DNA from 3 places in the Paenibacillus sp. V4I5 genome. Region 3 is predicted to be linked to each of the others. Evidence: riboswitches for the same ligand, from Rfam matches in the RefSeq annotation. Region 3 holds a riboswitch; each other region holds the start of a gene.
What was found. A riboswitch is a leader RNA that binds a small molecule or an ion and turns the genes downstream of it on or off. The one in region 3 is predicted to bind ZMP and ZTP.
Positions count from the first base shown of each region.

Region 1: another riboswitch for ZMP and ZTP. It lies ahead of QFZ78_RS36490 (DJ-1/PfpI family protein); the one in region 3 lies ahead of rpiB (ribose 5-phosphate isomerase B).
Region 2: another riboswitch for ZMP and ZTP. It lies ahead of QFZ78_RS14120 (bifunctional 5,10-methylenetetrahydrofolate dehydrogenase/5,10-methenyltetrahydrofolate cyclohydrolase); the one in region 3 lies ahead of rpiB (ribose 5-phosphate isomerase B).

Region 1 covers NZ_JAUSZB010000002.1:7,695,065-7,705,949, reverse strand. The annotation lists gene QFZ78_RS36500 (sugar phosphate isomerase/epimerase family protein) at 1-727, shown strand, start outside; gene QFZ78_RS36495 (GlcG/HbpS family heme-binding protein) at 790-1,263, opposite strand; ZMP/ZTP riboswitch at 1,414-1,492, shown strand; gene QFZ78_RS36490 (DJ-1/PfpI family protein) at 1,555-2,148, shown strand; gene QFZ78_RS36485 (hypothetical protein) at 2,325-2,546, opposite strand; gene QFZ78_RS36480 (Ger(x)C family spore germination protein) at 2,661-3,785, opposite strand; gene QFZ78_RS36475 (GerAB/ArcD/ProY family transporter) at 3,782-4,882, opposite strand; gene QFZ78_RS36470 (Ger(x)C family spore germination protein) at 4,938-6,059, opposite strand; gene QFZ78_RS36465 (GerAB/ArcD/ProY family transporter) at 6,056-7,156, opposite strand; gene QFZ78_RS36460 (spore germination protein) at 7,153-8,691, opposite strand; gene QFZ78_RS36455 (LLM class flavin-dependent oxidoreductase) at 8,886-9,893, opposite strand; gene QFZ78_RS36450 (HPr family phosphocarrier protein) at 10,062-10,355, opposite strand; gene QFZ78_RS36445 (hypothetical protein) at 10,771-10,885, shown strand, end outside.
Region 2 covers NZ_JAUSZB010000002.1:2,679,950-2,690,834, forward strand. The annotation lists gene QFZ78_RS14110 (AraC family transcriptional regulator) at 1-157, opposite strand, end outside; gene QFZ78_RS14115 (FAD-dependent oxidoreductase) at 281-2,530, shown strand; ZMP/ZTP riboswitch at 2,611-2,690, shown strand; gene QFZ78_RS14120 (bifunctional 5,10-methylenetetrahydrofolate dehydrogenase/5,10-methenyltetrahydrofolate cyclohydrolase) at 2,753-3,604, shown strand; gene QFZ78_RS14125 (hypothetical protein) at 3,731-3,910, shown strand; gene QFZ78_RS14130 (DUF2524 domain-containing protein) at 4,222-4,422, shown strand; gene QFZ78_RS14135 (hypothetical protein) at 4,461-4,670, opposite strand; gene QFZ78_RS14140 (M14 family metallopeptidase) at 4,773-5,648, opposite strand; gene racE (glutamate racemase) at 5,809-6,618, opposite strand; gene QFZ78_RS14150 (polysaccharide deacetylase family protein) at 6,736-7,722, opposite strand; gene QFZ78_RS14155 (disulfide oxidoreductase) at 7,810-8,229, opposite strand; gene QFZ78_RS14160 (glucose 1-dehydrogenase) at 8,338-9,501, opposite strand; gene QFZ78_RS14165 (glycoside hydrolase family 15 protein) at 9,520-10,885, opposite strand, start outside.
Region 3 covers NZ_JAUSZB010000002.1:4,645,559-4,656,443, forward strand. The annotation lists gene ychF (redox-regulated ATPase YchF) at 1-98, shown strand, start outside; gene prfA (peptide chain release factor 1) at 133-1,209, shown strand; gene prmC (peptide chain release factor N(5)-glutamine methyltransferase) at 1,209-2,090, shown strand; gene spoIIR (stage II sporulation protein R) at 2,229-2,993, shown strand; gene QFZ78_RS23225 (L-threonylcarbamoyladenylate synthase) at 3,056-4,129, shown strand; gene QFZ78_RS23230 (manganese efflux pump MntP) at 4,194-4,754, shown strand; gene QFZ78_RS23235 (low molecular weight protein arginine phosphatase) at 4,813-5,406, shown strand; ZMP/ZTP riboswitch at 5,483-5,563, shown strand; gene rpiB (ribose 5-phosphate isomerase B) at 5,667-6,125, shown strand; gene QFZ78_RS23245 (TIGR01440 family protein) at 6,166-6,771, shown strand; gene QFZ78_RS23250 (serine hydroxymethyltransferase) at 6,837-8,087, shown strand; gene QFZ78_RS23255 (ABC transporter substrate-binding protein) at 8,226-10,049, shown strand; gene upp (uracil phosphoribosyltransferase) at 10,270-10,885, shown strand, end outside.

The DNA.
Region 1 (10,885 bases), 3.0 Mb from region 3:
CAAAGCGATTAGTGATATTGACACCAGCCTCGGTAGGCTCAGCCCTGCTCTGGCCAACCACATTGGCGAGCAATTCCATCGTGCTGGTATTCGGATTGGCGTGCTTGGCTGTTATATCAATCCGATTCATCCAGATCCACTGCAGCGGCGTCATGAAATCAACCGGTTCAAAGAGCATCTGCGTTTCGCCAGAGACTTTGGTACCTCTATCGTTGCGACGGAAACAGCTGACCTAACGACTTACCTTTCGCAGGATTCCGAACGTTATGAAGCCATGGGTTGGGCAATCCTCAAGCAAACAGTTGAAGAATTGGCAGAGGAAGCTGAGCGTTGGGGTGTCTTCATCGGACTCGAACCCGTATTCACTCACACGTTATCTAGTACTGAGAAAATGGTTCGAATTTTGGATGAGATTCCTTCCAGTAATCTGGGGGTTGTGTTTGATCCAGTGAATCTAATGCCACCTACTGCTGTTGAGGCACAAGAAGTTTTCCTGGATCAAGCCTTTGCTGCTTTCGGTGATCGTATCGTCCTTGCCCATCTTAAGGATGTTGTCATTCAGAACAACAAACGGCAAGAGGTACGATCTGGTAAGGGTATTTTCCAAACAAAAACGTTCTTAGAGAAGCTGCACCGGGTAAAACCGGGGATCGACATCTCTTTAGAACAACTTGCGGATGATACGATTGACGAAACCATTCAATACGTAAGAAGCCTTTTGAGTTAAGGAAATTGGCCCCGTTCTCTCTATCATCTGAGGGACTGGGGCTTTCCTATTTGAAATGATGTCTATTTCTTTATATCAGGCTCTGTCATGACTTCATACGCGTTACCCAAATAAGACTGCAGCGCCTTTAACGCCGCAACCCCCACCGCAATATCATCCTCTCCATTTCCTCCACTTACACCGACTCCTCCAATGACACTCCCGTTCACCACAATCGGAAGCCCACCGACGAAAATGGCAAATTTACCTGGCATCATTGCATGAATACCAAATGCCTCACCATGGATGGTTGCTGGGCCACCTGGCTGATTAAACAAATGCGTAGAACGCCTGTGACCGCTAGCTGTAAAAGCCTTAGCTATGGCGATTTCCGGGCTCGTATTGCGAGCGCCATTCATTCTTTCTAACGCAATTAGATACCCACCATCGTCTACGATACATATCGTTTCGGCTGTATTCGCTTCTATTGCCGCTTGTATGCCTGCTGCGATCATGACTCTCGCTTCCTCTACTTCAAGCTTATACACCGATTTCATAAGTCATTCCCTCCCAGCTTGTCGGCCATTATGACGTACGCAACAAACGCCTCTTCCATTCATATGGGGACGTGAAAGGTTTATGTCATGGTCGTCACTTGAAAAAAGATATTGAATTTCGGTGCGAGTAATTGTAAGATTATAGAAATCAACCCGATGTGTGACTGGCGTAAACATGGATAACCATGAGGGAGCACATTGCTAACAGCCGTACGCCTGGGCAAAGTATTTGATCCTTAATCAAATGCTTTTTTGTGCTTTTATGACAATTGAAAGGTCAGGTGGCTGTGTATGAAAATGGCATTCGTACTATTCGATGGAATGACCACGTTAGACTTCGCTGGCTTCTTTGAAGCTATCACATGGATGGGCATTTTGGGAGCCAATGAGAACGTCACTTGGGATTTTTGCTCCAATAAGGAGGAAATTACGGACGACCGAGGCTTAACTGTAAAGGCAAGACATGTCTATCCCGACCTATCAGGATATGATCTCCTGTTTGTACCTGGCGGATTTTCAACGAGAAGCCTTAGATTCGACTCTGCCTTCATCACTTGGCTCCAAACCTCAGCTAAAGTGACTTACAAAGCTTCTGTGTGTACAGGTGCGTTGTTACTAGGTGCAGCCGGATTCTTACATGAAAAAAAGGCAACCACCAATCCTTCCGCTTATGACTTATTGACGCCTTACTGTTCCGAAGTCGTTAAAAAACGAATCGTCAGAGACGGGAATCTTTTTACCGGCGGCGGAGTTTCGGCATCCATTGATTTAGGATTATTCGTCATTGAATCGCTTACTGATTCACATTTCGTACAGCAAGTTCAACAAAAGATGGATTACCCTTACTATCAAGCGGGACAGTTATCAAATGTAAATTTGGAGTAATAAGCTACTCGAGAATATACGGCTTACACTTTGCCTTGGACGAGAGTGTGAAAGAAAAGTGTTTAATTACTCGCTCATCCCTTTCATGTTGTTGCACTTTGTACAACAGGGGGGAACTTTCAAAATAAAATAAGCCCACCCAACACTCATAAAGTGTCTGGATAGGCTTATCTGTATTATTTTTTAGGTTGTTCACGGTTAACACGAACGGGCCTCTCGACCCAATTCTCACGATTCATACGTTGAACCTGATTTATCGGATTCTTAAGATCGATAATCTCGACGGTTTTACCCTCCGCTTGCATGGTGGCCGCTAGCTTTTCCTTATAACCCGTTCCAGCCGCTGGTCCGCCACCTCCGTTGCGTTTACCCTTGTTCCAAACTCTGCCTTTACTCATTTCACCACTCCATTTTTGTTTTAAGTGTAAAGGCATAAGTAGAAAAACGCAAATTTTTGCTGCCAATCATGATCAACTTTATGTCAAAAAGGTGGTTACACGCTCCAAAATCAGTCACTTCACGGGCCCCATACTTCCTAAGATCACCTTAACGGAAACATGAATGTCTGCCTTTGACAGCGCTTCTCCCCAATGATCCTCCACTTTCTTGTATTGACTATATTCGTGGGCCCGCGCATAGAGACCAAGCCCGATCGGATCGATTTGATGCTTCTGTATGTTTTTGATGAGGCTATCGAATTGCTTTTGCATATGTTCAGAAATCATTTTCTCTAACTCTTTTCCATTCTTTCGTACATCAAAGGGGAATAAACGTTCAGTAAGACCGGCTGGCATTTTAATGTTGATATCGAACCGAAACTTGTTCTGCTTAAACGAGGTTTTTATTTTCGTTTTCATTCCTTGAACCGATATACTTAAATGGTCTGTATGGAATGGACCGCTCTTCTTTTCACCAGGAATCGGAAGTGTAAAGCTAACAGGCTTCTTGGCGTTTTTATTCAATATTTGAAGTAAACTGGTTTCCTCTATGTTCAGAGAGGTTTTATACTTCCCTTTATGATCCAGAAGCGTTACGCCAACCAGCCTGATCTGTTTGGCCTTGTCCAACTGAATTTCGGAAATATAGGGCGTAACCCCCTTCTCATACATTTGCCAATGCAGCTGCTGCAGTGTTGTTTTTGCCGTTTCCGATCTAGCGCTCTTCGTATCGATCATCCCCCGCAACATTAAAGGTAACATCGGCTGATCTTTCGGATGTAGGAATATTATGTCGGAGATATATCCATCGACAGCGATAATTCTGGGTGTTAATGGATTTTTCATATCACGAAAGAAGACGTCAAGTATCCGAAACCAGTCTTCATGTTCCAAGATGCGTTTCCCAATAAGTATGACCTGAACTTTTCTGCCTGTAATAACTCCTGGCGCAAATTCATCTTGTTTCTCTCTCGATTGACGAATTGTTTGCGATTTCACTTGGACTTCTAGTGTTTTCTTCTTTATATCTCTGCCATATGCAGGGCTATTCATATATACAAGCATGTTGTTTTCATTATCAAGATCCAAACCGAGAGCTAGGTTGTTTGTGGTATCTTCCAGATCCAACCGGTCACTGCACCCCGGAACAATTGCAATCATCATGATAATGAACAAAACGTACAGCGGCTGCTTGTTCATAAGTGCTTCCTCCACCCCAAACGATCATGTATCCATACATACAGGAGTAAACAACCAGGCACTAAGTACTCAACAACAAAACCGATCTGACCAAGCAAAGTATTCATCCGTTCACTTTGAAAAAAAGTAGGCATGAAGAAATACGTGCCCACAGCGATGAAAAGCCAAAGCAGCCGCAAATGATTGCGGTGGTCCTGCTTTCCAATTAGCCAAGTTGTACAAAAAACGCTCATGTACATCGTGGGTATCCATGACAATGAAAAGATAAGTAAATAAAACGCGATAAATAGCACTTCGATCCGTGATATAAACTTAAACTCGATAGCTTTCAATACATTGATCGTCGGTTCGTTGTACTCCAGAATTTCATCTGGACTGAAATAGACGAAACAGATAACGGTAATGAACAAATACATGAGCATCGTCAATGTATACGAGATAACGATTCCTGCTGCGGCCTTCCGCTTGTTTTTGAGAAACGGATACAAAATAAACGTGGTTGAAAAACCTATATGATAATATAAAGTGTATGGTAACGCTGCGAAAACAGGCTTCCATCCTTCTTTAAGAACAGGAAGCAGACGGAGCCAATGAGCATCCTTAAGCGGAATCAAATAAACGAAGGGGATCCATAGAGATAGGAGTATTATCACTTCCACATATCTGCCCAATATGCGTGGTCCGTTCCGCACAATAACATAAGTGGGAATGAGCAGCAGAAGCATAATGATATAATCAGGGGTTTGCTGCAAAAGGTATTGCTTTGAAATCAATATGGTATATACGAGACCTGTGTATCCGTAGTAAAAGAGATAGAGGGCAAATAGGACGGCTCCCGCTTTGCCTGCCCATTTGCCCAAGTACATCGACAATAGATCTAACAAGGTACCATCTGGGTACCTCTTCATCACTTGTATGACGATCAGACTCGCCACTATGGAGATGACCCAAACGATGATGAGCGCAATCCAGCCTGCCGTGCCTGCCTGTTCGGCTAATACTCGCGGCAGCGACAAAAATCCGATACTCACAACCATTCCGAAGTTGAGAAGGATATACTGCATGAAGGTGATTTCATTCAAGGTATATTTTTTCACTTGTTGTCCCCCTAGAGCTTTCTATTAAGAAGCGCATCGTATGCATACAAGGCTGTTACTTCAATGTTCCCATAGCTCCTATGATTGTTTTAACGGAAACATGAATGTCCGCATTGGCCAGCGTTTCACCCCAATGATCTTCCACTTTCTTGAAATGGCTATATTCATGCGCTTGCGCATAGAGCCCGAGCCCTATCGGATCAATTTTATCCGTTTGTATTTTCTTTATGAGGTTTTCAAAATTCATTTGCACTTGTTCGGTAATCTTATTCTCTAACTCTTTTCCTTGACTACGTACGTCGAAAGGGAACAAAAGCTCCGATAGTCCAACGCGCATGGTAATGTGCATATGGAACTGAAATTTGTCCTTGAGGAAGGAGGTCTTGATTTTCACCTTTATTTCATCCGCGTTTAAACTTACTTTATCTGTATGGAACGGTCCAATCTTCATTTCGCCGGGAATGGGAATTGTTAAGTTGACGCTCTTTTTTGTATTTTTTTGCAATATGCGCAGTAGAATAGTTTCCTGCATGTTCAGAGAATCAGCATATTTCCCTTTATGATCCAACAGTGTCGTCCCTGTTATCGCAATCTGCTTATCTTTCAATCGAACTTCAGAGATGATAGGAGTGACACCCTTTTCACGTATTTGTTGGTGCAGCCCCTGTAAAGTCGTCTTAACCGTTTCCGATCGGGCGTTCTTCGTTTCTACCATTTCCCGCAGCAATATGGGCAGCATCGGCTGATCTTTCGGGTTCAGGTATATGATTTCAGAGAGAGGTCCATCGAAAGCAATGATCCTTGGAGTTAGCGGATTTTTCGGATCGCGAAACCAAACATCCGTTAATTGGAACCAATTTTCTTGCTGCAATATTCGCTTAGATAGTAGTAGGACTTGAATACTTCTCCCTTGGAAAACGCCTTCTGTATAACTGTCTTGTTTTCCTCTTGATTGACGATTCGTCTGTGGTTTCACTCTAAGTTCACGCGTTTTTTTCTCGACATTTTTGCTGAAAACTGGAGATGTGCTGTATAGAATGAGCTCGTTTTCTTTATCGAGATCAAAACCTACTAATAAGGCATGTGTAGCATCTTCCATATCTAACCTGTCACTGCAGCTCGCAATGATGACGATAACCGTGGCGATGAGTATAGCATGAAGGAGCCGCTTGTTCATAAACGCTTCCCCCACTGAAAGCGATCTTGCACCCATAAATATACGAGTAAGCAACCGGGAAAAACATATTCGATTCCAATACCAATCTGAATAAGAAAATCATTCATGCGATCGTTCTGATTAAAAGTTGGTATGAAGAAAAACGTGCTCAGAGCAGTGATCAACCACAGTATCCGCAAATGATTGCGGTGATCCTGCTTTCCGAGCAGCCAGCTTGTACAAAAAACACCCATGTATATAGTAGGTATCCACGCTAATGAAAAAATAAGCAAGAAAAACGCGATAAACAGCACTTCCATCCGTTCTACAAAATTAAATTCGATGGCTTCTAAGATATTAACCACAGGTTCGTTGTACTTCTGAATTTCGTCTGGGCTGTAATAGACAAAACAGATAACAGTAATGAACAAATATCCAAGCATCGTCAGTGTATCGGAGATCAAGATAGCGCTAGAAGCTTTTTGTTTGTTCTTCAAAAACGGATACAAAATAAACGTGGTAGCAAATCCGATATAAGAAAAGAACGTAGTAGGTACCGCTGAGAATACAGGCTTCCATCCTTCCTTTAATAAGGGAACCATATTGAGCCAATGGGCGTCCTTGAGCGGAAATAAATATACAAATGGTATCCACAAAGAGATCATATAAACAAGTTCCGCATATCTGCCCAAGACGCGAAGTCCATTACGTGCAATCACATAAGTGGGAATGAGCAATAATAGCATGACGGTAGATGCCGAAGTTTGCGGCAAAAGCCATGCCTTCGTGAGCAAAACCGCCTCAACGAGCCCAGTATAAGCGTAGTAAAAGAGATAAAGGGCAAAAAAGATAGCAGCCACCCTGCCTGCCCATTTGCCCAAATATCGTGCTATTAGATCAAACAATGTTCCTTCGGGGTGCTTTTTCATCACCTGAATAACAATCAAGCTTGCTGCAACCGTAATAGCCCAGCCGATGATAAGTGCGATCCAGCCATCCGTGCCTGCCTTCTCGGCTAATTTTCCCGGCATTGCCAAAAAGAACACACTCACTTGAATGCCGCTATTCAGAAAAATGTATTGCATAGAGGTGATCTCATTGTAAGCATATTTCTTCATTTCCCATCACCTTTTGGACGATTTGATCCTTGCCTCTGCGATTGGGTCGCTCTTGTGCCTAGAGGACGCTTGCCCATTTTCCACAGCGGTAAACGGACGAACGTATCTTTCCAATCGGCAAACCGAACTGGCGCGAAAGGAGTACTGTACGGTGTTCCAAGCGATTCGAGCGCAATCAGGTGTCCGATCATCGTCATCAAACCAATAATGATGCCAACAATGCCAAACATGGAGGCAGCAATCATCATGCCGAAGCGGATAAGCCGGACGGCTGCGACCATATCATAGTTGGGCAGGATGAACGATGCAATGGCCGTAAAAGCAACGACAATCACCATGATATTACTGATGAGTCCTGCCTGTACGATCGCCTGCCCGATGACAATCCCCCCAACAATACCAACGGTTTGCCCAACTGGAGCAGGCAGGCGCACACCTGCTTCCCGCATCATTTCTAATGTGACCTCCATGAGGATCGCTTCTACAAATGGCGGAAATGGTACTCTTCCTCTGAACTCACCAATCGTCAGAAGTAATTTAACTGGGATGATCTCGAAATTAAAGGAGATGACAGCAATATAGAATGCCGGCAAAAATACGGCAACAAAAAATGCCAAAATCCTCAGCAGCCGTATAAAAGTAGCAATCGACCATCGTGTGCTATAGTCGTCGATATTCTGAAAAAATGACATAAATGCCACCGGAGCGATCAATACGCTCGGTGAACGATCTACGACTACAGCGAATCTTCCTTGTAATATTTGTGATGCCGCAGCATCCGGTCTTTCCGTCGTAATAAATTGCGGGAATGGGGAAAACGGATTGTCCTCTATCAACTCTGCCAACTCACCTGTGTTGATGATGACATCAACATCTAGCTGCTGAATCCGGTCTTGCAATTCTTTCAGTACCTCAGGATGCGCGACATCAGCCAAATATAGGATAGAAACTAAACTGTTCCCTCTCCGTCCAACCGTCAGCTCTATTATTTTCAATTCACGGTTTTGAATATAGCGACGGATTAAAGCAATATTTTGGCTTCCTGTTTCAACAAAGCCTTGATGTGCTCCTTTCAAAGAAGCCTCAATCTGTGGATCTTCAATTGCCCGCTGCGGCCACCCTTGCGTTCCTAAGGCGTAGACTTCTGTTCGTCCGCCAACAAAGAGAATACTGCTGCCATGCAAAATGGCAGACTCAATTTGAGGCCAAGACAACAACGGATTGATTTGACCTACATTTATCGTAAAGCCATATTCCGAATTGCCGCTTCCCGTTTCAAATTGCAGAGGCCGAAGCACGTTATTATTGATTGCGTTTTTATCTATGAGTCCACTCAAGTAGACTAGCGCCGCTTGATCCCCTGACTGTTTGATCATAAAATGCCGCACAACCAGATCGGGAGTTTGACAGAACTGACTATGTAAATAGGTTATATTTTGCGCCAACGACGCACTTATCGTGTCGCTAGGCGGCTGATTAATTTGCTCTGGAACCGAACGATACTTCTTCCTTCCGAACCAGTTTGAAAATAGCAACGAACTTCACCACCCTCACCTCTATTCTTTCTTTAAATATCCAAAATTATGTATTCATGACAAAGGCTGTACGCCAATGAATACGGCTTAAAGATACACTAGCAATAGAAAAAAGCAGCCACCGTTAATCGGTGTGCTGCTTCTGATTTATAAGATTGAGCCTATTTACATACGGCCACACTTTACGCTAACATTTACCCTTGCAGCTCAAACGCCTTGGCTAATAAACGATAAGAATGAATACGCGCATCCACATCATGAATCGGAGAAACGACCATAAACTCGTCAGCTTTATACGCCTCGTTCAGCTTGAGAATTTCCGCTTTTACTTGTTGAGGTGTGCCGACAATACGTTTGTGTTGGCGCCCCCGAATAAGTGCCAAATCAGCTTCCGTGTATGGATAATTCATTGCCGTTTCAACGGAAGGGAATGAGGGCAGCAGCGCGCCGCGGCCAAGGGACAGGAAGAACAAATCCGTACTCGTCGCAAGTACGTTCGCCTCTTCTTCCGTATCGGCACAAACGACTAGAACTGCTGCAAGTGAATGCGGCTTATCATTCAAAATAGATGGTTTGAACTGCTCGCGATAAATCTGCAGCGCTTGCTCACAATCCGCATTGCCAAAAAATTGCGCAAAACCAAAAGCGGCCCCTTTTTCAGCAGCAATGCTGGCACTGTCATAGGAAGAACCAAGCAGCCAAATTTCCGGGGCTGTCGGAATAATTGGAGACGCGTGCAGCGCAGCAAAACGATGGTTTGCAGGCAGCGAATCATATAAATACCCAGTCAAGTCAGCAACTTGCTGCGGGTATTGATCTACGCTCGTGTATTTCCCCTCTTGCAGCGCTCGCGTCGAGATTGGCATGCCGCCAGGCGCACGTCCAAGACCAACGTCAATCCTTCCCGGATGCAGCGCCTCCAATAACCGGAAATTTTCTGCAACTTTGTATGCACTGTAATGCGGCATCATAATACCGCCTGACCCTAAGCGGATCCGATTCGTTTTTGCAGCTAAATGAGCAATAAGTACTTCTGGGCTTGAGTGAGCAAGCGCCTCGGAAGCATGATGCTCCGACACCCAGTAGCGCGTATATCCAAGTTTATCTGCCTCTTGCGCCAGCACGGTCGTTTCAACCAGCGTTTGGGCGGCATTACGACCTTCTCCTATTTGTGATTGGTCCAAAATCCCCAATTTTAACATGCTCGATCACCTCCTTTTAACTGTAACATATTTAAGCACAGAATAGCAAAAAACAGCCAGAATGGCTCCCGACTGTCTTTACGCATCTACTTATTGGGCATCTTTAGACGAATGATTCAATATTTTCAATATTCATGACAATAAACTCCCGCTCTAGCTTGCAAGCGACTACGAACTATGTGAATAGGCCTTTTGTATACTGTGATCCGTACTTTGTAAGTACACAGACACATTTTCAAATGCTTCTTGAGCATCAACGCCATCTAATTGCAAGACAATAACTGACTGATTACCGAGTGATAGGCTAAGGGAAACAATGCCCAGTAAACCCTTTGCATTCAGCATTTTTCCACTTACGCCCACATAAATATTGCACGAATACCGATTAGCTATGGTCACAAAATCCAACACAAGATCAATCGTCCAAGGTTTATTCCTCGCAAAAGTCCATTCAATTTTCATTCTTATTCCTCCTAGATAGTATTATAAGATATAGTTTCATCGTAAGCATTAATTAGCATTTGGGCTTATGAATGAAAAAAGGAGACGCATTCATCCCTTTAGGATGAAGCATCTCCAGCTGTCTGGTTGATTCATATTATTCCGATAAAATTAATCGTATTTAGATTATAGTGAATTAATCCAGATTCTGTCAACGTTTAAAATTGAAATAACTCACATACATGCAAATGGTATTTCCGGCTAAACGAACACCCGCGTAGAGAACAATTCACACCGTATAGACAACAGAAAAGAAGCAATTAACCATATTTACATGCTAGTCAGGAATAGACAATTTCTATCAATTTACACCTCTACCAAAATTGCTCGTTTGATGATAGTTTAAGATATACATCCAAGTGAGGGAGAGATCAGAATGAGAACCATTTATGAGAATTACCGAGGTTTTAAAATTAGCAAACAAGAAAGCATCTATAATGCGATTTCATCAGATCATATTATTTTTAGCCGTTGGCAGCTAAGCCAAGTGC
Region 2 (10,885 bases), 2.0 Mb from region 3:
CTTCGCCTTTCTGCTCCCCAACTCGATAGAAGAATCTGCCGTCTTCTACGGCAAATATCGTCCAACAAGGATACTCATCTTCTTCTAGCATAAACGCCACTTTACGGTGCCAATAGACATGGGAGATGAGCTTAATAGTTACATCACGAAAAGGCACTTTTTCACCCCTTCCACATTGAAATAAAGTATATGTCCATTGTAACTGTCTGCATGTTAAATGAGAATAGGATATTTTACAATGAAATTAAAGATATCCTATGAACTAGTGAGGTGCTAAGTTATGAAGCATGAAATCGTTTTATCAGACATAACCGTAGTCGGCGGAGGATTAGCAGGTGTTTGCGCGGCAATCGCTGCAGCTCGATTAGGCCAAAGCGTCTCTCTCGTCCAAAATCGTCCTGTCCTTGGCGGCAATGCCAGCAGCGAAATTCGCGTCTGGGTTTGTGGTGCTACCTCCCACGGTATTCATCGAAATGCTAGAGAAACCGGTATCATGGGTGAACTATTTGTGGAGAACCAGTACCGCAATATCGATGGAAACCCTTATATCTGGGACCTGATCGTACTGGAAAAAGTCAAAGCAGAGAAGAATATCACGTTGTTCTTGAACACGGATGTCCATGAAGTCCACGCTGATGGTGACGAGACAAGTCGAACGATTCGTTCTGTCACAGGCTGGATGATGGGATCTGAACGACGTATTCGTTTTGACAGTCGTGTTTACCTCGATTGTACAGGCGACGGGTTAGTCGGTTTCCTCGCAGGTGCGAAGTATCGTATTGGGCGTGAAGCCCAAGAGGAGTTTAATGAGGAATGGGCACCACTTGTCGCGGACGATATTACACTTGGAAGCACCCTGTTGTTCTATACAAAAGACGCAGGTCGCCCGGTCAAATATATCGCACCAAGCTTCGCGAAAGACATCACACAAACCACTATTCCTATGAAACGCGTCATTCGCAGCGGAGATAATGGCTGCGCTTATTGGTGGATTGAATGGGGCGGTGAGCATGATGTTGTTCATGAAAATGAGCGAATCCGGGATGAGCTGTCCTCTGTCATCTATGGTATATGGGATTATATCAAAAATTCCGGTAAATTCGAGAGTGAAAACCTGACGCTCGAATGGATCGGCTCCATTCCGGGGAAACGGGAATATCGTCGTTTCGTGGGGGACTACGTGCTCAACCAGAACGATATCATCGCCCAGGAGCTGTTTGAAGACCGTGTCGCTTTCGGTGGCTGGTCGATCGACTTACATCCACCGCAAGGGATGTATGCCACAGCCAAAGGATCTAAGCACATGCATATAGACGGCAATTATCATATCCCGTTCCGTTCCCTCTACTCCGTCAACGTGACGAATATGCTGATGGCGGGACGCAACATCAGCGCGTCCCACGTAGCCTTTGGCACGACTCGCGTCATGGCGACATGTGCCGTCATAGGCGAAGCCGCGGGCACAGGAGCCGCGCTATGTGCGGCAAAGGGCATCTCCCCCCGCGAGCTGCACAGCAGCCACTTAAGCGAGCTTCAGCAGACGCTGCTTCGACAAGATGCAGCCGTCCTCGGTCTGAAGAACGCGGATGCGGCCGACCTCGTGCTCCGCGCTGAGATGACCGCGTCCAGCACCATGACGCGACTTGCACTCGAGCAATCTGCGTCGGTGCTGCCGCTGATCGCGCATGTGGCGCTGCTCGTGCCCGTAGATCCGTTCATTGACGGCATCGAGCTGCTGCTGGATGCTTCGGAGGCTACGGAGCTGACAGTCGAGCTCTGGAGCACTGGGAAGCCGCAGAACTACGTCCCACACACACAGGTGACGTCTATTCAAGTTGCAGTGGCTGAGGGTTCTCAACAGTGGGTAAAGGCAGCCCTTTCTTGGCGTCCTGAAACCGCTCAGAATGCTTTTATCATTCTCAGAAGCAACCCGGTGCTTTCCGTTCATCTATCCGCCAAGCCTCAGACAGGCGTGCTGTCCTTCAAACATGATGCTGCATCAGAAGACACCGTAGATTTCGGTGATATGCATCATCATCAGCCGGTCATTGATTGGAGCGCTAAAGCATTCAATCGGAAGCCAATCTGCTTCCGTCTGCTCTCTCCTACATCCGCATTCACAGCCGATAAAGCCGCCGATGGGTATAAGCGTCCTTACGGAGGCCCACATCTGTGGTCGTCGGCTGGCTTGGATGCCTCCCAGCCAGAATGGCTTGAAGTCAGTTGGCCGGAGGCTGTGCGGATTCAGAGCGTACATCTCACTTTCAATGATGACGTGAACGAAGATTTAATTAATTTGCATCATCATCGGACGGAATTCGAGATCCTTCCTGAACTGGTCAAAGACTACAAACTTCAGGCCTTCATCGGCGGTGACTGGACTACAGTGGCTGAAGGGCTCGATAATCATACGCGCAAACATGTTCATCTTTTACCGGAAGCTGTGACGACGGATCGACTTCGTGTGGTCGTTGAAGCGACGAATGGGACGGAACGGGCAGAGATTGTTGAAATTCGTTGTTATGGTTAATCGAAGGCAATCAACAACAGCCATAAATCATTCTAAGAGTTGCATATTCTATAACCTGCAATTATGATAAGATCAATTAAAAGTTGATGTGTGACTGGCGAAGCATGGATACCCATGAGGAAGCACATTGATGTTACAGCCGTACGCCTGGGCAGAGGTAAGGGGGAATCATCCCCCTTACCTCTTTGTGTTTTTACAAACAAATGAAGGGTTGAGGGTAAAATGAATTCAGAAAAATTAATTTTGGATGGTACACGCGTTGCGAAAAGCATCAAAGAAACGTTAGTCGAAAAAATCAACCAACTGTCTGCAAGAGGTATCCAGCCATGTTTAGCTGCGATTCTTGTTGGCGATGACCCTTCTTCCGAAACCTATGTACGTATGAAAAGCAGTGCATGCAAGCGGCTAGGCATTGATTCCAGACGAATCCACCTAAATAAAGCAACGACAACAGAGGAGCTTATTGCCGTTATCCAACAATTAAACGCGGACCCTCAGGTCCATGGTATTTTATTGCAGCATCCGGTTCCACACCATATTGACGAAAGAGCCGCGTTTGAAGCTATTCAGATCGAAAAAGATGTGGATGGTGTCACCATACAGGGCTTTGCTCAAAATGCTTTTGGAATGGCCAGCTTTCCATCGTGTACCCCAGCCGCCATTCTAGCTATTCTTGATTATTATCAGATTCCAATTGAAGGCAAGCACGCGGTAATCGTTGGTCGGAGTCCTATTCTAGGTAAACCCGTATCACTTATGCTGCTGAATAGAGACGCAACCGTAACCATTTGCCATTCAAAAACAAGTAATCTCCCCCTCATCATCGGATTAGCTGATATTGTCGTTGCAGCCGTTGGTAAACCTGCATTTATTCAAGGAGCATGGATGAAGGAAGGTGCTGTCGTTTTAGATGCTGGATATAATGCTGGTAATATTGGCGATGTCGATTTCGATGCTTGTCACAAAAAGGCCAGCGCAATTACCCCTGTCCCTGCTGGAATAGGCCCGGTGACCATCGCAATGCTGCTCAAACACACCGTCCTTGCTGCCGAAAAAAGTAAAATGATTACTTGAGTTTCCGACATTCTTTTTTCTAAAATAGGTCTTAATAACCCTTGCTTAACCTCACATGGTATGTTATATTAAAAGTGCATCAAATCAAGGTTTCCACTTCAAAAAGTTGACATAGGAGTGATACAAATGGGCAACAATTCCGTACAAATCCCGCAAGGTGAAGAATTGATTCGTGTAGAAATGACGGTTAAGGAAGCGCTTGCATTGACAGGCACTAAATTTAACCAAAACCACAAATTAGAGACAGATGCGATCAAGAAGGTTAAACAATCCTTAGAAGATAAATTGCTGACACCGAACCATTAATCCATACTCACTCACCGCATATAGCCCTGACGAGCGATTTCAAATCGCTCGCAGGGCTTTTTTCATTAGATCCCTCATCCCTCAATGGCCTTGGTCGAGGATTTCTCGTTTTTATCGTATCAAATTCAGCCGAATGCTTATAATAATCACGCACCGCTCAAAATCCTACATCATAAGGAGTGAACAACCAAATGTCAGAAGATCATAAGCAGCAAGGGCACGCCAGACAAAACACAACGACACGAACACAAGATCAAAGCAGTAACAAGAAAGGTAAGAAATAACGCTATTCCACATCAGGAGGCCGATATATGCTCGATCAGTTAGAAAGCAATTATGACTGTGCGAATGCGGGCTCTGACCTGCATAGTTTAAAACAAGAACTTGAACAATTCCAAGGGCAAGCAGCCTCTTCAGACAAAGAACAAGAAGAGCATCGGAATCGACTTGAGAATCAAATACGTTTTATTGAAAATAAGTGTTCCATCCCAAGCGAACATATCCCGAAATGAAGAAAGTCCACGCCTTTTGAGGGGCGTGGACTTTTGCATTAGTTGACTTTCCTTCTTGTCAAAATACACGGAACACCTTTACCGACGGCTCCTGGTTCAGACATCATGGCCAAATACCGAAGTCCTCTTGTGCACGGTGTCTTACAAACCGCACACGTGGACGATTCCACAAGCCTCATCGTGTATTGCACTCTGGATGAAAGTTCTTTCTTCTTGGATGCCTTGCCCTTCCCTTTAGGTGGTGCCATATCCACGCCTCCCAACTGTTTCCTTACTTCAGTATATGAAGTCTGGGCGGAACGGTTCTTGGGAAGCATGCTCAAGTTCGTTATACTTGTCTATGACAAATTTTAAAATTCCATCGCCGTCAATAGGATCGGAACCAATTCCTCATAGAGTGCAGCGAAAGATTCCACGGGCAATGGATTTACCCCAAATCCTACTTCAACGGTAAAGCCGGGTCTACGAAATTGTTGGATGAACCAGTCTTTGTAACCCGCGTCACTATCCGTCAGTTTAACAGCCTGATAGCTGCTGACTAGGGCTAATCGCTCGGCAAATGCCTCAGACTCCGATGGCTCATAGTCGCGATAATTCCAATAAATCTCCCTACCCTGGGTATGCAGCGCCACCACAAGCTCAAAATCATGTCTTTCTGTAAATTGAGCTAAAGCTGCTGCCTCCGGCTCCGTTAACGGTGCCTCTCCACTGTAATCGCGCTCACCAGGTCCAGCCTTCTCTCTACGCATTGCCTCTTCTTCCCAATGTGCAGGGAACTGGTCATTGAGATCAACACCGTGAATATTGGCCTTCCAATTTCTGAAATCCAGCGATCCTCCATTCCAATTCAACAGCGGATCTCGGAAAGGATGTTCTTCGGTAACGCCAGACAGTACAAGTTCCACGCCATCAGGATTCACCATGGGTACAACCCAAAGTGAATACTCCGATAGTAGACGTCTAATGTTGCTGCCATGCCATGCCGTCCCTCTTGCGTAGGAGCAAGCAAGGTCTTCCACGAATTGCATGAGTAACGGTGTCGTTATCCATTCATTCGCATGCAGCGCTGCATTGAAATGAATCTCTTTCGTACCTTGACCAATTCGCAAAGCTGGTATGCTTTTCCCCATCACACTTTCGCCTATCTCTTCTACATGAAGAAAAGGATATATCTTGCAGAGCCGATTCAGTTCTTCACAAAGTGTCCAATACCCGTATCCTAACACACGACCACCTCACAGCCCATTTACTTAGTTCGTATGGCTATGATTATGCCCGCAGGCTTCGAATCATGCGGATTCATGCGGAGATACCTTTAGCACGCTATACAACTTAGCTTCCTCTAAAAATGCAAATAGACCCTCATCAGGGTCTATTCGCATTCACTCATAAAATATTAGGCACCTGCCAAACGACAGGCGTTATTGAAATTTGCTCTTTCAGCCAATTCTGCGCAATTTGTTTAAATAATTCGGGCTCACCGCTGCAAAAAAATTGATGGATAGGAAGCTGCCCCGATGAGGCCAGCATGTCGCGGTGATAAAGGATCGTGCTGATCTCTCTTGCCGTTTCGTCTGCCGAAGAAATCAACGTCACATCCGGTCCCATGACACGAGAAATGGCCTCTACAAGGAAAGGGTAATGGGTGCAGCCTAGGATTAAGCAATCTATCGGTTTGCCGATTAGCTGTCTAAGCGATTGCTCGACAACCTCATTTGCACTCTCCGCACCGAAAAGCCCTTTTTCTACGAACGGCGCTAACAGTGGGCAAGCTTCGCTATATACTTGAATGTTCGGTGAAATCAACCTTAACGCATGGTCATATGCATGGCTGCGAATCGTTCCATCCGTACCGATAACTCCAATAATACCACTTCGCGTAGTTTTGATCGCGGCTCTCGCTCCAGGCGAAATAACGCCAATCACGGGAATGGACACCCGTTCACGAATATCTTCTATGGCCACTGCCGTTGCTGTATTACAAGCGATAATAATCATTTTAGGATTAAATTGAATTAAGTACTCGACAATTTGCCGAGTGAAGGTTCTTACTTCTCCAGCAGAGCGGGGACCATACGGACTTCGCGCTGTATCTCCGAAATAAATCACTTTTTCCTGCGGAAGCTGTCTCATTAGTTCTTTTACTACAGTTAATCCTCCGACTCCGGAGTCCAGTACGGCTATCGCTTGCTGCACACCTATCCGCTTCCTTTGCCGGTTAATGAATTACGTAACCACATGGATAGGATATGAGCGTACAAGCTGAAAGGTACCTAGGTGAAAGTATCAGATTTCTGGTCTGACACCTATTCTTTAGGAATGGAGTTCACTCACAATTCCGAATTCATAGCCTTTTTTCTTGATCTCTTTGCAAATACGGGCCAGTGCCTGCATATTTTCTAAAGATCCTTGATGCATCAAAATCACATTACCATCATGCAAATTATTCATAATGTCATTGTATGGATCCTCTGCCCCGTTGGCTCTCGGTTCCCAATCTCGCATAGCTGTAGACCAGAATACAGAAGTATAGCCCATGCTGGAAACTAAGTTCAAATTATGTAAATTGTAATGTCCATAAGGAAAGCGGAAATATTTCGCGACTTCTTTACCTGTAAGTTTTTTATATAACGCTTCGAAATCCGTAATTTCTTTGCGAATCTGATCATCCGTCATCTCATTAAAGTCGTTATGCGTCATCGTATGGTTGGCAACGAAATGACCATCCGCTACAACCTTTTTCAAATACTCAGGATTTTTCTTAATGTTATTGCCCGAAATAAAGAAATTCGCTTTCACATTGTTTTCTTTTAGTGATTTAAGCATGAGATCGACTTCTATTAAAGGACCTCCAGCATCGATCGTTAAATAAACCTTTTTGCCGGTCCCGATCCAAACTGCTTTCTGGTCCTCCGTTAAGGATTTTGTTTCTTTTGGAAAATCAGGAACTTGCCCCGTTTTCTTTTTCATGTAATACCAGGAATAAGGCACGCGATCGCCAGTCACTGACTTGGTTTTGGAATAATTACCTACCACTGCTGGCTTTGGTGTTGCGGTTGGTTCTGGGGCTGTTGTTGGCTTCGGTGTCTTACTGGGAACGGGTGTGGATTGAGGTTTAGGTATGGGTTTAACTGTTGATTTAGGCGTTGGAGTTGGAGTCGCCGCTGCAGTTGTTGTTGCTTGTGGCGTAGAGTTTTGGGCTTGACTCATGTCTGGGGATAATAGGCTTATGTCTGCACAACCGATCAATGTTGCGCTTAGAACGATCAGTAGTGCAGCACTTTTGGTAATTGGCTTCATCGTAGCACCTCGTTGTTAGAATGAATACTTACGTACTCATTTCGACAGCGCTAGACAATTTCCCTGCCTATTTTAGGTAAACGGTGTTTATTTCGTAGCTCGATACGTCATAAATTGAAGAATTGTGATGAGAATAAAAGCTGTGCCAGCAAGCATAGGAATCGTGATGAAGCCCAGCCAGTTCAAGTAATCGACATCACATGGAATAGGGCCGCAGCCTGTTGCTGATTCGTGAAATACACCCGATTGCAGCAGAACATGATAGATGGAAATACAAGCTCCCCAGATGGTCAGCGGCAGCACATAGATGGTTAATTTGTAGTCTCTGCGCACGGCTGCAATGCCTAATAGGATAACTAATGGATACATAAGAATACGTTGATACCAACATAATTTACAAGGAATAAAGTTCATTATCTCTGAGAAATACAGGCTTCCCAATGTGGCTATTAATGCAAGTAGCCATGATAGGTGCATCCCATTATCTCGCAACCATTTATTTGACATCAATGCTCGTCCTCCCCTTCCTTCTCATTATAAAAAAATTGTGAAAGGAAGTCTAACAAGAGCGAAAATGGCCAAGCAGTTATCAACAAGCCTGCTTGGCCATTTCCATTAAACGGAGAAGCTATATACCACTTCATTTGTTTGTTTCACGAGATCATCCCACTGTTCCACAGGTACAATATCCACAACAGCTTTGATCGGTATGTTGTTAAAATCCAGCTTTGGCACGTCTTCCAAAGTCATCCGATTCGTAACCAAGCGGTCGAGCCAGCCTGGAAACTGCTTCTCCATTTGCTGTAAACGGTAAATGGCAGTCTCAAAATCTTTGCGTGAAGCGTTAACCGAACCGATCACGCATTTATTCTCCAGCACCATGCTCTGATTGAGCATGTCAGATGAGATCTCCAGCTTACGGTCCGCTGGCGTGACACCCAGCAGCGCCAATACACCGTTCGGTGCCAGAACAGACATAGCCTCGAAAGCTAGAGGGCTGTAGCCTGTGCATTCGAGGATCAGATCTATCGGCTTGCCGAGACCATCGGCATAAGCAGTCATAGTTGCCGCGCTGCCGCTGTCAGCGCCGGCCTCCTTGTACACACCCCCGCTATCCTTCACAAGCTGCGCTTGTAGACTATCCTGCGGAGATCTGGACCAGACATACACATCTAGCCCCAGCAGGCGGCAGGTCATCGCAGCGAGCAAACCAAGCGGTCCAGATCCGAGTATGAGCGCAGTTCTCGGCTCCCAGATTAACCGCTGTTGGACACGCAGAACTTGGTCCCACACTTTCTCAACGATGCTCTGCGGCTCAACTAGTACCCCATGCTTCAGCAGTTCCTTCGGCACCTGAACCAAATATCGACCTTCCTCTAAATAATACTCGGAGAGGAAGCCGTGAGCCCCTTTAATGCCCCGTTCTACAAACTCACCGGTCTGACAAAAATCCGAATGACCATTGCGACAATTGACGCAGCTTTGATTTCTACAAGGCCGCCTTACAATGGCAGTTACGAGATCCCCAAGCTGGAATCCACTTTCCGCCCCAACTTCAGCCACAACCCCTAGCGACTCATGCCCCGTGGTCAAATCATCTTCACCTTCGGGAGGAACGCCGTATTTCTCCTGTAGAATTTCCTTGTCCGTGCCGTCAAGTCCAACTGCTAGCACCTTTACAATGACTTCCTGAGGGTGGGAAATCACGGGGTTCTTCACATCTTCAAGCTGAATAGTCGGGTTCCCCTGTCGAAGTTGCTTGACGCGAATAGCCTTCATTGCTTCCTCTCCTTCCAACTAATGAACGACGGGTTCCAGTACTTTATCCTCACTCGCATCAGCGGCTTGCTTCGTTCCCTTCGAGGTCAATAATTTTAATTTCGACAAATATTCTTGCGTCACCTTAATAAAGGAAGCATGTGACCATGTCAGTGGTGAAACAGACATAGGCTCTCCTGTGAAAGGATGCACTTGCTCAGCCATCACCCCTGAAGGCGAAGCATGTAGAATAGCCCAACGCATCAATTTTTCCGCTTCCAACAAGTCCTGAACGGTTTTGGCAGATGCCACCAGCCATTCTGCGTACCAAAGGGTACATATGAACCAAGGATTGCCAGGTACCTTAGCTACGTCATTGGTGACTTGATGATAATAGTCGTTCTCATAACGGGCGATACCGCCGATATCCGTATGTACCCACAATTTTTCTTTCAGAATCTTCATCGTTGCCACAATCCGCGGATCTTCAAGCTCAAACAAGCCGAAATCAAATAGTGCGTACATACTCATATCCAGCGTGTAATCCGGCACATACGTATTTTGTTCATAATTCCAATATAAAGCCCGCAAAAAACGATTCTGATCAGGTGCATACAGATGCTGATCAGCAGCCTTCTTCACTTGTCCTGCGATATCGGCATAGTAGATGGAGCGTACTTTATCCTGATGATATTCGGCAAAACGTGCTGCTGCTATAAGACCGGCATACACCGATGATACCGTGAAGGCTAGTACGCCATAACGCTCTTCCCAGAGATCGTAGGAAGGCAAAGGAAGTCCGGATGCATCGCGGTAACGAACAAGAAAGTCAGCTGCGGGCTTCACAAATTTCTCATAATCCTCACGTGAGTTCTCTATGGTTCCAGCCAGCTTGTGGTGATGCCATAACGTATACAGCACGAGAGCTGTCTCATCTTCTTGAATCGCAAGCTGCTTGTTCCCTCGACTATCCACCCAGGGATGCCAGCTCGAGCCTACCGAACTATCAGGGTTATACTTGTGCATGAGATAGCCCTCAGGAGTAAGCACCTTCTTACAGAAATCAAAAAATTTCCTAGATAATTCATAATAACCCGCCCGGTCTAGCGCATGTGACACCAAAGCGCCATCACGCGGCCACATGTACGAGTAGGTATCCTTGGCAAATTTCAAAATATCCGAATCATTCGCCGCAATGATGGCGCCTCGATTATCGACATTTGTTCTGGTAATCAACAAGCATCGCTTATAAAATGATTCCAAATCAGGCTTCAGCAGTGATAGCTGATGGGCATCTTGATTCACCCATTTCACCCAATGATCGTGAGTTCGTTGCAATAATGCTTGCGGGGTCGCTGTGCGAAGTAATCGCTCTAAACGCTCTACCTCCTGCTTCGTACGCCCA
Region 3 (10,885 bases):
CGATGAATGGTGCGAAAGAAAAAGGCCAAGTGCGTCTCGAAGGTAAAGAGTACGTGGTGAATGACGGAGACGTCATGCATTTCAGATTTAATGTGTAATTAATAAAAAAAGTAAAGAAAGGAGTGATCCGATATGTTGGATCGACTTCAGTCCATTGTGGACCGCTATGATAAATTAAGCGAACTGTTGTGTGACCCGGATGTAACGAGTGACACGAAGAAGCTTAGAGAATATTCTAAAGAGCAATCTGATCTTCAAGAAGCATATGATGCTTATAACGAATATAAGAGTGTGAGCGAACAGCTGGCCGATGCGAAAGTGATGCAAAACGAAAAGCTGGACGATGAAATGCGTGAAATGGTCAAAATGGAGATTGATGAGCTTAGCGAGCAAGCCGCCAAGTTGGAAGAACAACTTAGAATGCTCATGATGCCTAAAGACCCTAATGATGATAAGAACGTAATCGTCGAAATTCGCGGTGCGGCAGGCGGCGACGAAGCTGCATTGTTTGCGGGTGATTTGTATCGCATGTATACGCGCTATGCGGACGCGCAAGGATGGAGAACGGAGATACTCGATGCTTCTGTGAACGACTTGGGCGGGTTTAAGGAGATTATTTTCATGATCACCGGTAAAGGCGCTTATAGTAAGTTGAAGTATGAGAGTGGGGCGCACCGTGTACAACGAATTCCTGTAACGGAATCAGGTGGACGTATCCATACCTCAACGTCGACGGTAGTGGTTATGCCGGAAGCGGAAGATGTAGAGATTGTCATCCATGATGCGGATATTCGCGTGGATACATTCTGTTCCAGTGGAGCGGGCGGTCAGTCGGTTAATACGACGAAATCCGCTGTGCGTGTGACGCATGTACCTACGGGTATCGTAGCGACTTGTCAGGATGGGAAATCGCAGAACTCGAATAAAGAGTCAGCACTTCGCGTACTTCGTACACGTATTTCCGATAAAATGCGTGAGGAAGAGGAAGCGAAATATGCGGGCGAGCGTAAAAGCAAGGTTGGTACGGGTGACCGCTCCGAGCGGATTCGTACGTATAACTTCCCGCAAAGCCGGATTACCGATCACCGTATTGGTTTGACTTTGCATCGCTTAGAAACTGTGCTTAATGGTGACATGGCAGAGATCGTTTCGGCGCTCACGATTGCAGCGCAGTCCGATGCTTTGGATAACGGGGAGCAGGCAATGTGATGTCGACAGCTGCTAAGAGTTTAAGAGAAGCCTTTGTAGAGGCTTCTTCTTTTTTAGGGAAGCTCGGTGTAGCCGAGGCTGCTTCCTGTGTGGAACTACTGCTGCAGCACTTGCTCAGCTGCAGTCGGACGGAGCTGCTGTTCCGTTTTCCGGAACAGTTTCCTGTTGAGCTGGCGGAAACATGGCGCCAGCTAGTCGATCGGAAGGCCGCGGGTGAGCCGGTGCAGTATATTATCGGCGAGCAGGATTTCTTCGGCCTTCCTTTTGCGGTTAGCCCGGCCGTGCTGATTCCGCGCCCGGAGACGGAGCTGCTCGTGGAAGCTTTGCTCCACGAGGGCTCGCGTTTGTTCGCGCAAGGCGCTCCGCTGCTTGCGGATGTGGGCACCGGGAGCGGAGCGATCCCGGTGACTGTGGCACACGCGCGCCCTGCGTGGCGCGTGGCGGCCAGCGATATCTCCGCGGCAGCGCTGGAGATGGCTCGCGTGAATGCGCAGCGCCACGGCGTGGCTGCGCGGGTGGAGTGGCTCGAGGGGGACCTTCTCGAGCCCTTTATTGCGCGCCGGATCGCGCCGGATATACTGGTGTCTAACCCACCGTATATCCCTGATGGCGACCTGCCGGCGCTTCAGCCGGAGGTGCGGCTGTTTGAGCCGCACACGGCTTTATTCGGCGGTGTCGAGGGACTCGACCTGTACCGCCGGATGATCTCACAGCTGCCGCAGCTGCCGCGAATCCCGACTGTGGTCGGGTTCGAGGTGGGCATTCGGCAGGCGGAGGCTGTGGCGGCGATGCTGCGCGCCGCCGCTGACTGGGACGAGATCCGGTTCGTGTCGGATCTCCAGGGCATTGATCGCCATGTGATCGCGATCAGATCACTATAAATAGTGGGAGTTCGTAGCAATAGGAACGAACACTCCAACTCTATCATTTTTCACAAATTTAAATAGATTACTAGGTTTAGCTCCTCCTCTTATTGCCCATACTGGCTAGTAGAAGCGAAGGGAAAGGGGCTTTTCCTCATGGTTAAGAGATCTAATCGTCAAACTTATAAATCTTTATTATTAGTAGCTTTTGCACTTATTGTTATGATAACTTGTTGGGAATCGAATCGTTCAAATGCGGCTGTTATTTCGCCTACGATACCGGAAGAATCTATTCGCTTACGTATTCTAGCAAACTCCGATTCGGCGCAGGATCAAGCGTTGAAACGCGAGATTCGTGATGCTATTATTGCTCGTATGCAGGAGTGGGTCGTTGGACCCCAATCGCTGGATGACGCAAGAGAAGTAGTAAAAGCCCACTTGCCCGAGTTTGATATACTAGTTGGACAAATGATTCAAGCACGTGGCTATAGCTATTCACATACAGTTGAGCTCGGTAAAGTCCCTTTTCCAACAAAAATGTACGGAAATGAAGTGTACCCAGCGGGAGAATATGAAGCGCTGCGCGTGACGATTGGAACGGGGGAAGGTCAGAACTGGTGGTGTGTGTTGTTTCCGCCATTATGTTTCGTGGATTCCTTATCTGGAGAAGCGGTAGCATCGGCTGCTGTTGTAGCGAATACAGAGGATGTTGGAAAGGTAAAGTCATCTCCTACACCTACATCAGTACAGAAAGACAGTAAAGTTGCACCTACGGCTAAACCTGACAAGTCTAACCCTGTCGCTAAAGAGGTTAAGGATGCACAAGTGGAAGAAAAAACGGAATCCGTTGATGCTAAGCAGCCACAAGTTAAGTTTTTTATCTGGGAAATGGTGAAGAAGATCGTATCGTGGTTCAGCTAAGCTAAGATAAGTCACCTGTTACCATTTAGGATCAGAATTTTATTTTGAAGTTAGGATGATAGATGATCGTGACAAAATACTGGAAAGTGGATCAGGGTATAGGGACCGAGATAGGTGGGGATTTAGCTGAAGCTGCCCTGCTTCTCCAACGTGGTGAAACAGTAGCCTTTCCTACAGAGACTGTATATGGTCTTGGGGCAGACGCTACGAATACGGCAGCTGTCGAAAGGATTTTCTCTGCGAAAGGTCGGCCTTCAGATAACCCGCTGATTGTTCACATTGCCAGTGTCGAACAGCTCTCGAGTTTAATTCTATCTGACCGTGTTACGGCGGATCATCGCCAGCTTATGGAGGCTTTCTGGCCGGGACCTCTTACCATTGTGCTGCCTGTGAAAACAGGTGGCATTTCGCCGTTAGTAACCGCTGGTCTTAAGACTGTGGGCGTGCGAATTCCGGATCACCCAGTGGCTTTGCAGCTTCTTCGTGAAGCGGGACTTCCTATAGCCGCGCCGAGTGCCAATAGCTCAGGCAGACCTAGTCCAACACTCGCCTCTCATGTCAAAGATGATTTAGATGGTCGGATTGGCGGGATTGTGGATGGTGGAGCAACTGGGGTTGGTGTCGAGTCGACTGTGATCGAGCTTATAGGCGGTGAGCTATACATTCTACGTCCTGGCGGTGTTACGTCAGAGCAGCTGCAATCGGCACTGCCTGCTATTCGGATTCATGAGCCAGAGCGGGAAGAGGTACAAGATTCCGAAACACCGCGTGCTCCGGGGATGAAGTATACACATTACGCACCAAAAGGATTTATGCATATCGTTCAAGGTGAAGATGCAGAAGTTGTTGCTGAATGGATTCAAAACGATATTGATGCGGCCAAGGCACGTGATGAATCAACGGGTATTCTTACTTTTGAGGAGAGAGCTTCTCGTTACGATGCTGATTTGGTTATTGCCTGCGGATCATTATCGCAACCGGAAACAATTGCTCAGGATCTATATGCTGCCTTAAGGCAATTTGATCAAGAAGGCATTCAATATATTGCTGCAGAGGGTTGTCCAGAAACGGGGATTGGCCTTGCGATTATGAATCGACTTCGTAAAGCAGCAGGTCACCGGCTTGTACGTGTTTAGCTAGCATGATTCCCTGTTTGTCCGCATATCTTGAGAGAGAAACGTGGACAAGGGGGATAGCGCTATGCTCGCATCTGGGGTGGAATTTGGGCAGCTGGTAACAATTATTATTATGGCGATTGCTTTGGGCCTGGATGCATTTTCCTTAGGGATTGGCATAGGGATGAAGGGTATTCGTTTGATTGATATTATGAAAATTAGCTTCGTGATTGGTATTTTTCACGTTCTTATGCCTTTGATGGGGATGTTTATGGGGCAATATGTCTCTTTGCTGCTAGGGAATGTCGCTACAGCGGCCGGGGGATGTTTGCTTATTCTTTTGGGTTCGCATATGGTATATAGTTCGATTCGTGGAGAAGAAGCGGCTTCTTTTGATCATAGGACAATTTGGGGTCTAACGATCTTTTCACTTAGTGTCAGTATTGATTCATTTTCCGTGGGTGTATCCCTTGGTATGTTCGCAACGGATATTGTGTTGACGGTGCTGATCTTTGGTCTGTTTGGAGGCTTGCTATCTATTGCCGGATTGTTGGTTGGCAGACGGGTAAGCGGCTGGGTAGGCGAGTATGGCGAGGCGTTTGGCGGACTTATTTTGCTCACGTTTGGGATCAAGTTTTTACTGTGATACAATATTGGTATAGAAAGTTTTCGTCTTAGCTTATGTTTACGATTAGGAGGGAATCATGTTGCGAATTCTATTTGTTTGTACAGGAAATACGTGCCGCAGTCCATTAGCAGAAGGTTTGCTGCGTATCAGGGTGCACCAAGAAGGACTTGCGGCGGAGGTTCGTTCAGCAGGGGTATCCGCGGTGACGGGCGGTCCAATTTCCCGAAATAGTGCATCGCTTTTACAGGAAGCGGGCTTCAAGGAGTCCATTAGTTCTTTGGCGATCCAAGAGTCTGAAGTGAATTGGGCTGATCTCATTTTGACTATGACGATGGGGCATAAACGCACGGTCATCCAGCGGTTTCCGAGTGCGATTGAGAAAACTTTTACGCTCAAAGAGTACGTCGAGGATGATGCTCGTATTTTACAGGCGATTGAGGAAAGGGAGCAGCTCGTTACAGAGCTTCAGCTCAAACAGGCTCTTTCGCAAGCCGTGTCTGTTGAAGAAAGAAGCCGCATTTTTAAACTTGAACATGCGATTCCCGACTTTGATATTTCTGACCCGTATGGAGGCTCCATAGAGATTTACCGACGAACGGCAGAGGAAATCAGCGGGAGTTTAGATAAATTGGTTCAGAAAATACGTGCACGAAACGAAGACTCCAAATAACTCAGGTTTCAGATATACGAATTGCGGATACATCTTTACACATGGGGTAGAATGCGATAAAATAGAGGTATCAATCAAGACTCAATGTAACTGGCGACGAGTGGGAGTAACCACAATGGAGCATTGAGCTATACGGCCGGTCGCCTGGGCAAAAGAGCAACGCGCGTTTTCTAGCGTGTCCGCTCTTTTTTTCGTTTTCTGGTGAGCTTTGGGATATAATAGGATGGTCGAATTCGAACAAGCAAAGGAGCGTTCTATTCATGAAAATTGCCTTAGGTGCGGATCATGCAGGCTATCGTTTGAAAGATGTTATCATTCCTTTTATTGAGTCATTAGGTCACCAAGTCGTCGATTACGGCTGCAGCTGTGCAGATTCGGTCGATTATCCCGACTATGCGCTTAAAGTTTGTGAGCAAGTGGTATCAGGCGAAGCTGACAAAGGGATTCTGATTTGTGGAACGGGTATCGGGATGTCGATTGCCGCGAATAAGGTTCCGGGTATCCGATGTGCACTCGTACACGATCTATTTTCAGCGAAAGCGACGCGCGAGCACAATGATACGAACGTACTTGCCCTAGGGGAACGTGTTATTGGACCGGGTGTAGCGGAGGAAATCGTGAAAATCTGGCTCGAAACCGAGTTTTCCCAAGGTGTTCGCCACCAGAATCGTATTAACAAAGTGCAAAGTATCGAAGACCGTTTCACATTGCATCCATAGCATATTTCCTAACGGAAAATTCCAGAAACGAGGGATCATGATGACAGATTCCATTCTTTCTAATGTTGCCGAGGCTTTTGAAACGAATCTTCGGGAATTGGTCAAAGTCGGCAATCTAAGATCAGGTCACATTCTGATTATCGGAACGAGCACGAGTGAAATTCTCGGGCATAGGATCGGTACATCAGGTACGCTTGATGCGGCTAAGCCGCTCTTCGAAACGGCGCAGCGCATAAGCCGCGAGTTCAGGCTGCACTTAGCCTTTCAATGCTGTGAGCATTTGAACCGTGCAATCGTTATTGAGGAAGAGCTGCTATTGCGTGCGCCTCAGCTTGAGCCAGTCTCAGTCATTCCAGTGCCAAAGGCCGGAGGTTCGATGGCCTCCTATGCGTATCGCCATTTCACGAAGCCGATCGTTGTCGAGACGATTCAGGCACATGCCGGAATCGATATTGGCAGCACGCTCATCGGGATGCATCTGCGCCCAGTTGCTGTGCCAGCAAGGCCGCCAGTGCGTAATATTGGCCATGCCTATGTAACGATGGCTTTTACCCGGCCTAAGCTGATTGGCGGTACAAGAGCTGTATACCTACCTGATGAAGCGGAACAACTCTATCAAACAGCCGCACCCGATGCGGATTGTTAAACTTTTAACATATCAAATGGAATTAAGACTTATCAGATAAGACTACCCTGTAGGAGGAATTTAATATGACAAACTTTTTGAGCAAACAAGATCCTAAAATTGTAGCAGCCATGAACCTTGAACTTGCCCGTCAACGTGACAAAATTGAGCTTATTGCATCTGAAAACATCGTTAGCCAAGCTGTTCTTGAAGCTATGGGTACAGTGTTAACGAACAAATATGCAGAAGGTTACCCAGGCAAAAGATATTATGGCGGCTGCGAGCACGTAGACATCGTTGAAGATATCGCTCGCGATCGCGCAAAAGAGCTTTTCGGTGCTGAGCACGCGAACGTTCAACCGCATTCCGGCGCACAAGCCAACATGGCTGTTTACTTGGCAGCTCTAAACCCTGGAGATACGGTACTGGGTATGAACCTGGCACATGGTGGTCACTTAACGCACGGCAGCCCCGTGAATGCATCCGGTATTCTCTACAACTTCGTTGCTTACGGTGTAAGCGAGAAAGATTTCCGCATTGATTACGACGATGTTCGTAAAGCTGCATTCAAACACAAGCCTCGCATGCTCGTAGCTGGCGCAAGTGCTTACCCGCGTACGATCGATTTCGAAGCTTTGGCTTCTATCGCTAATGATGTAGGCGCGCTGTTCTTCGTCGATATGGCTCATATCGCAGGTCTTGTTGCTGCTGGTCTGCATCCGAACCCAGTGCCGCATGCACATTTCGTAACGACAACAACGCATAAAACGCTTCGCGGTCCTCGCGGCGGTATGATTCTTACGCGCAAAGCTTGGGCAGCAGCGATCGATAAAGCCGTTTTCCCAGGTACCCAAGGTGGTCCTTTGATGCACACTATTGCAGCAAAAGCTGTTTCCTTCGGTGAAGCTCTGCAACCAGATTTCAAAACATACGGACAAAACGTGATCAACAATGCGCAAGCATTGGCGACTGCTTTAACAGCTGAAGGTATTAACCTTGTTTCCGGCGGTACGGATAACCACTTGATGCTGATCGATTTGCGCAGCTTGAACATTTCGGGTAAAGATGCTGAGCACGTTCTAGACGAAATTGGTATTACAGCTAACAAAAACGCGATTCCTTTTGACCCAACAAGCCCGTTCATTACTAGCGGTATCCGTCTAGGTACACCGGCTGTAACATCCCGTGGTATGAATGAAGAAGCAATGAAAACAATCGCGAAAGTGATTGGACTTACCCTGAAAAATCCGAAAGACGAAGCTGTTTTGGAGAAAGCACGCGGTTTAGTGAAAGACCTGACAGCTCAGTATCCGCTTTACCCAGGTTTAACTTATTAATTGTAATTTGAAAATATGTTCAGGCCGGCTCTCTGGAGTCGGCTTTTTTTTACCCTTTTATCGGTCCAGGGGCTGTTGACGAAAGTATGGGGGCAGACCTATACTTCTTGATAATTCGTGTAAAAGGAGGTTGCATCCATGCAGCTTGTTTTACAGTACGTGCAGTTGAAATCAACCATCATGCGGGTTCACAATTTTCAACAAATCGATATGGATGTGCCCGTGTCCGTTGAAGAAATAGCCGGTTACCTGTATTGTACGGAACGCAATGTGAAAATACTGATTCGTAAGATGATTGAGATGGCATGGATTTCCTGGACACCGGGTCGCGGGCGCGGCAACCGTTCTATGATCCGTTTTCTGGCTTCCGTCGAGGATCTATTGTTTACTGAAGCGAAATTGCATGTTGAACAGGGGAATTTGAACAGTGCGATGAGTTTGTTTCAAATAGAAGGATTGGATCCAGGAGTCATGGATCGATTCCTAGCTTGGTTAGGAAGTTACTTCGGGTATAGAGGGACCCTGGAGTCTGGCGATCCTGAAACCCTTCGATTGCCAATGCAGATGAGAGTCTTGACCCTAGACCCTGTGGATGTGCTATTCTCTGGTGATCTCCATTTCGTGAAGCAGGCTTTCGATACGCTGATCTATTTTGATCCTGCTTGCGGCAGCTTAGAGCCAGGTTTGGCCCATGAGTGGGAATGTAATGAGAATGCAACGATCTGGACGTTTTATTTGCGTAAACGGGTGCGATTCCATCATGGTCGTGAGATGACATCGGCAGATGTGGTCTTTTCACTTAATCGGGTACGCAAGCTAGGCACGGAAGATTCTCCAAACCGATGGCTGCTGGAATCCGTCAGAGACATCCGCGCAGTGGATCGGCTGACCGTAAGAGTCGAGTTGAATGCGCCGAATTATATGTTTCCTCACTACGTAAGTTCCTATCAGGCCGCGATCGTACCGGCTGATGTGTACAGTGCTCAGAAAGTGAGTGATCCGGGCATGCTGCCCGTCGGGACGGGTCCGTTCCGGATTACGAGGTATGATGAAGGAGGCGTAACATTCGAAGCATTCGAGGATTATTACCGGGAGTCCGCCCACCTGGATCGGATCGAACTGCTTTGCGTGCCGGAAATGGTAAGTGAGCGAAGGTGGCAGCAGCTGAACTTCCAAATGGGCAAGCTCAGTCATTCTAAACAGCCGGCACCGGCACATTGGTGCAAAAAAGAAATCATGATGCTGGGTTCCAGCATGTTAGTCTTTAATTTACGAAAGGAAGGGCCTCAGCAGGATATCCGTTTTCGTCAAGCGCTGCAGCTAGTTCTTAACCGTAGCGGTATGATTAAGGAACTGGGACTATATAATGCGATACCTGCCGCGGATTTCTTGCCGACCGGTTCGCCAGTCGAACTGCCGGATGATGACCAGCCTGAACGTGCTAGAGAATTACTAAGTCAATGCGGATATGAAGACCAGCCGATAACGATGATTTTCACCCCGAAAAACCGTGCCCTAGCTGAATGGGTTCATGCTCGATGCCTCGAAATCGGAATTCAGGTAGTTCTACAGGAATATTCTTTTGAGGAAATGTCCAAGGTGCATAGGATGCAATGTGCAGATATCGTTGTCGGCGGGGTTGTCGCAGATGACGATGAGGCCCGTTGTCTGATTGAGATGTATAAGATAGGCAACTTGGCGCTGCGCGTATACGCGACCGATGAGCAGCGCAGAACGTTCGATGAAACAATTGCCTCCATCGAAGCAGAGCCTGACAGTCAGGTGCGTTTGCAACGAATCCGCTCCATGCAAGGATTATTATCGCAAAACCAATCGGTCTTATTTCTTCTTCATACGACCCAACAATTAGTGTATAGCCCACACCTTCAAGGTATTTCTTTCAATACGCTCGGTTGGTTTGATTTCAAGAGCATCTGGTTCTGCCCCGAAATCGTTGATTGAATTGAGAAGTGACAGATCAAGAATAATAAATATCATGTTATACCAAAGCCGCTCGGGTGAATAATCCTAGTGGTTTTTTCTTGTCTAAAGGATATTCACGGGAGCTTTGGTTTTACAGAGGATAAGTTGGATAACATATGATATAATGGACGAGGTTTGTCGTTCCATGACGATATTTTTTTGTGAAATACATATAAAGCGCAGTTTTTAGGAGGAAATTATGGGGAAGTTATTTATTTGTGATCATCCGCTAATTCAACATAAGCTAACTTATATTCGGGATGAGAATACGAAAACAAAGGATTTTCGAGATCTCGTAGACGAGGTTGCGACATTAATGGCCTATGAGATTACGAGAGATATTCCACTTGAGCATGTACAGGTGAAAACGCCAGTGACTACAGCAGATTGCCGTATTATTTCGGGCAGAATGCTGGGACTCATTCCGATCCTGCGTGCAGGTTTGGGTATGGTAGACGGGATACTTAAGCTGATTCCGGCTGCTAAAGTTGGACATGTTGGCCTGTACCGTGATCCTGACACGCTTCAGCCTGTCGAATATTATGTGAAGCTGCCGACGGATGTTCTGGAGAGGGAGTTAATTGTCATTGACCCGATGCTGGCCACAGGCGGATCCGCGAATATGGCGATTGAAGTGCTGAAACGCAGAGGCTGTACACAAATGAAGCTGATGTGTTTAATTGCAGCACCAGAAGGGATCAAAGCTGTTCAACAAGAGCATCCTGATGTTGATATTTACGTAGCCGCCGTTGACGACTACTTGAACGATCATGGCTATATCGTACCGGGACTTGGTGACGCAGGAGATCGTCTGT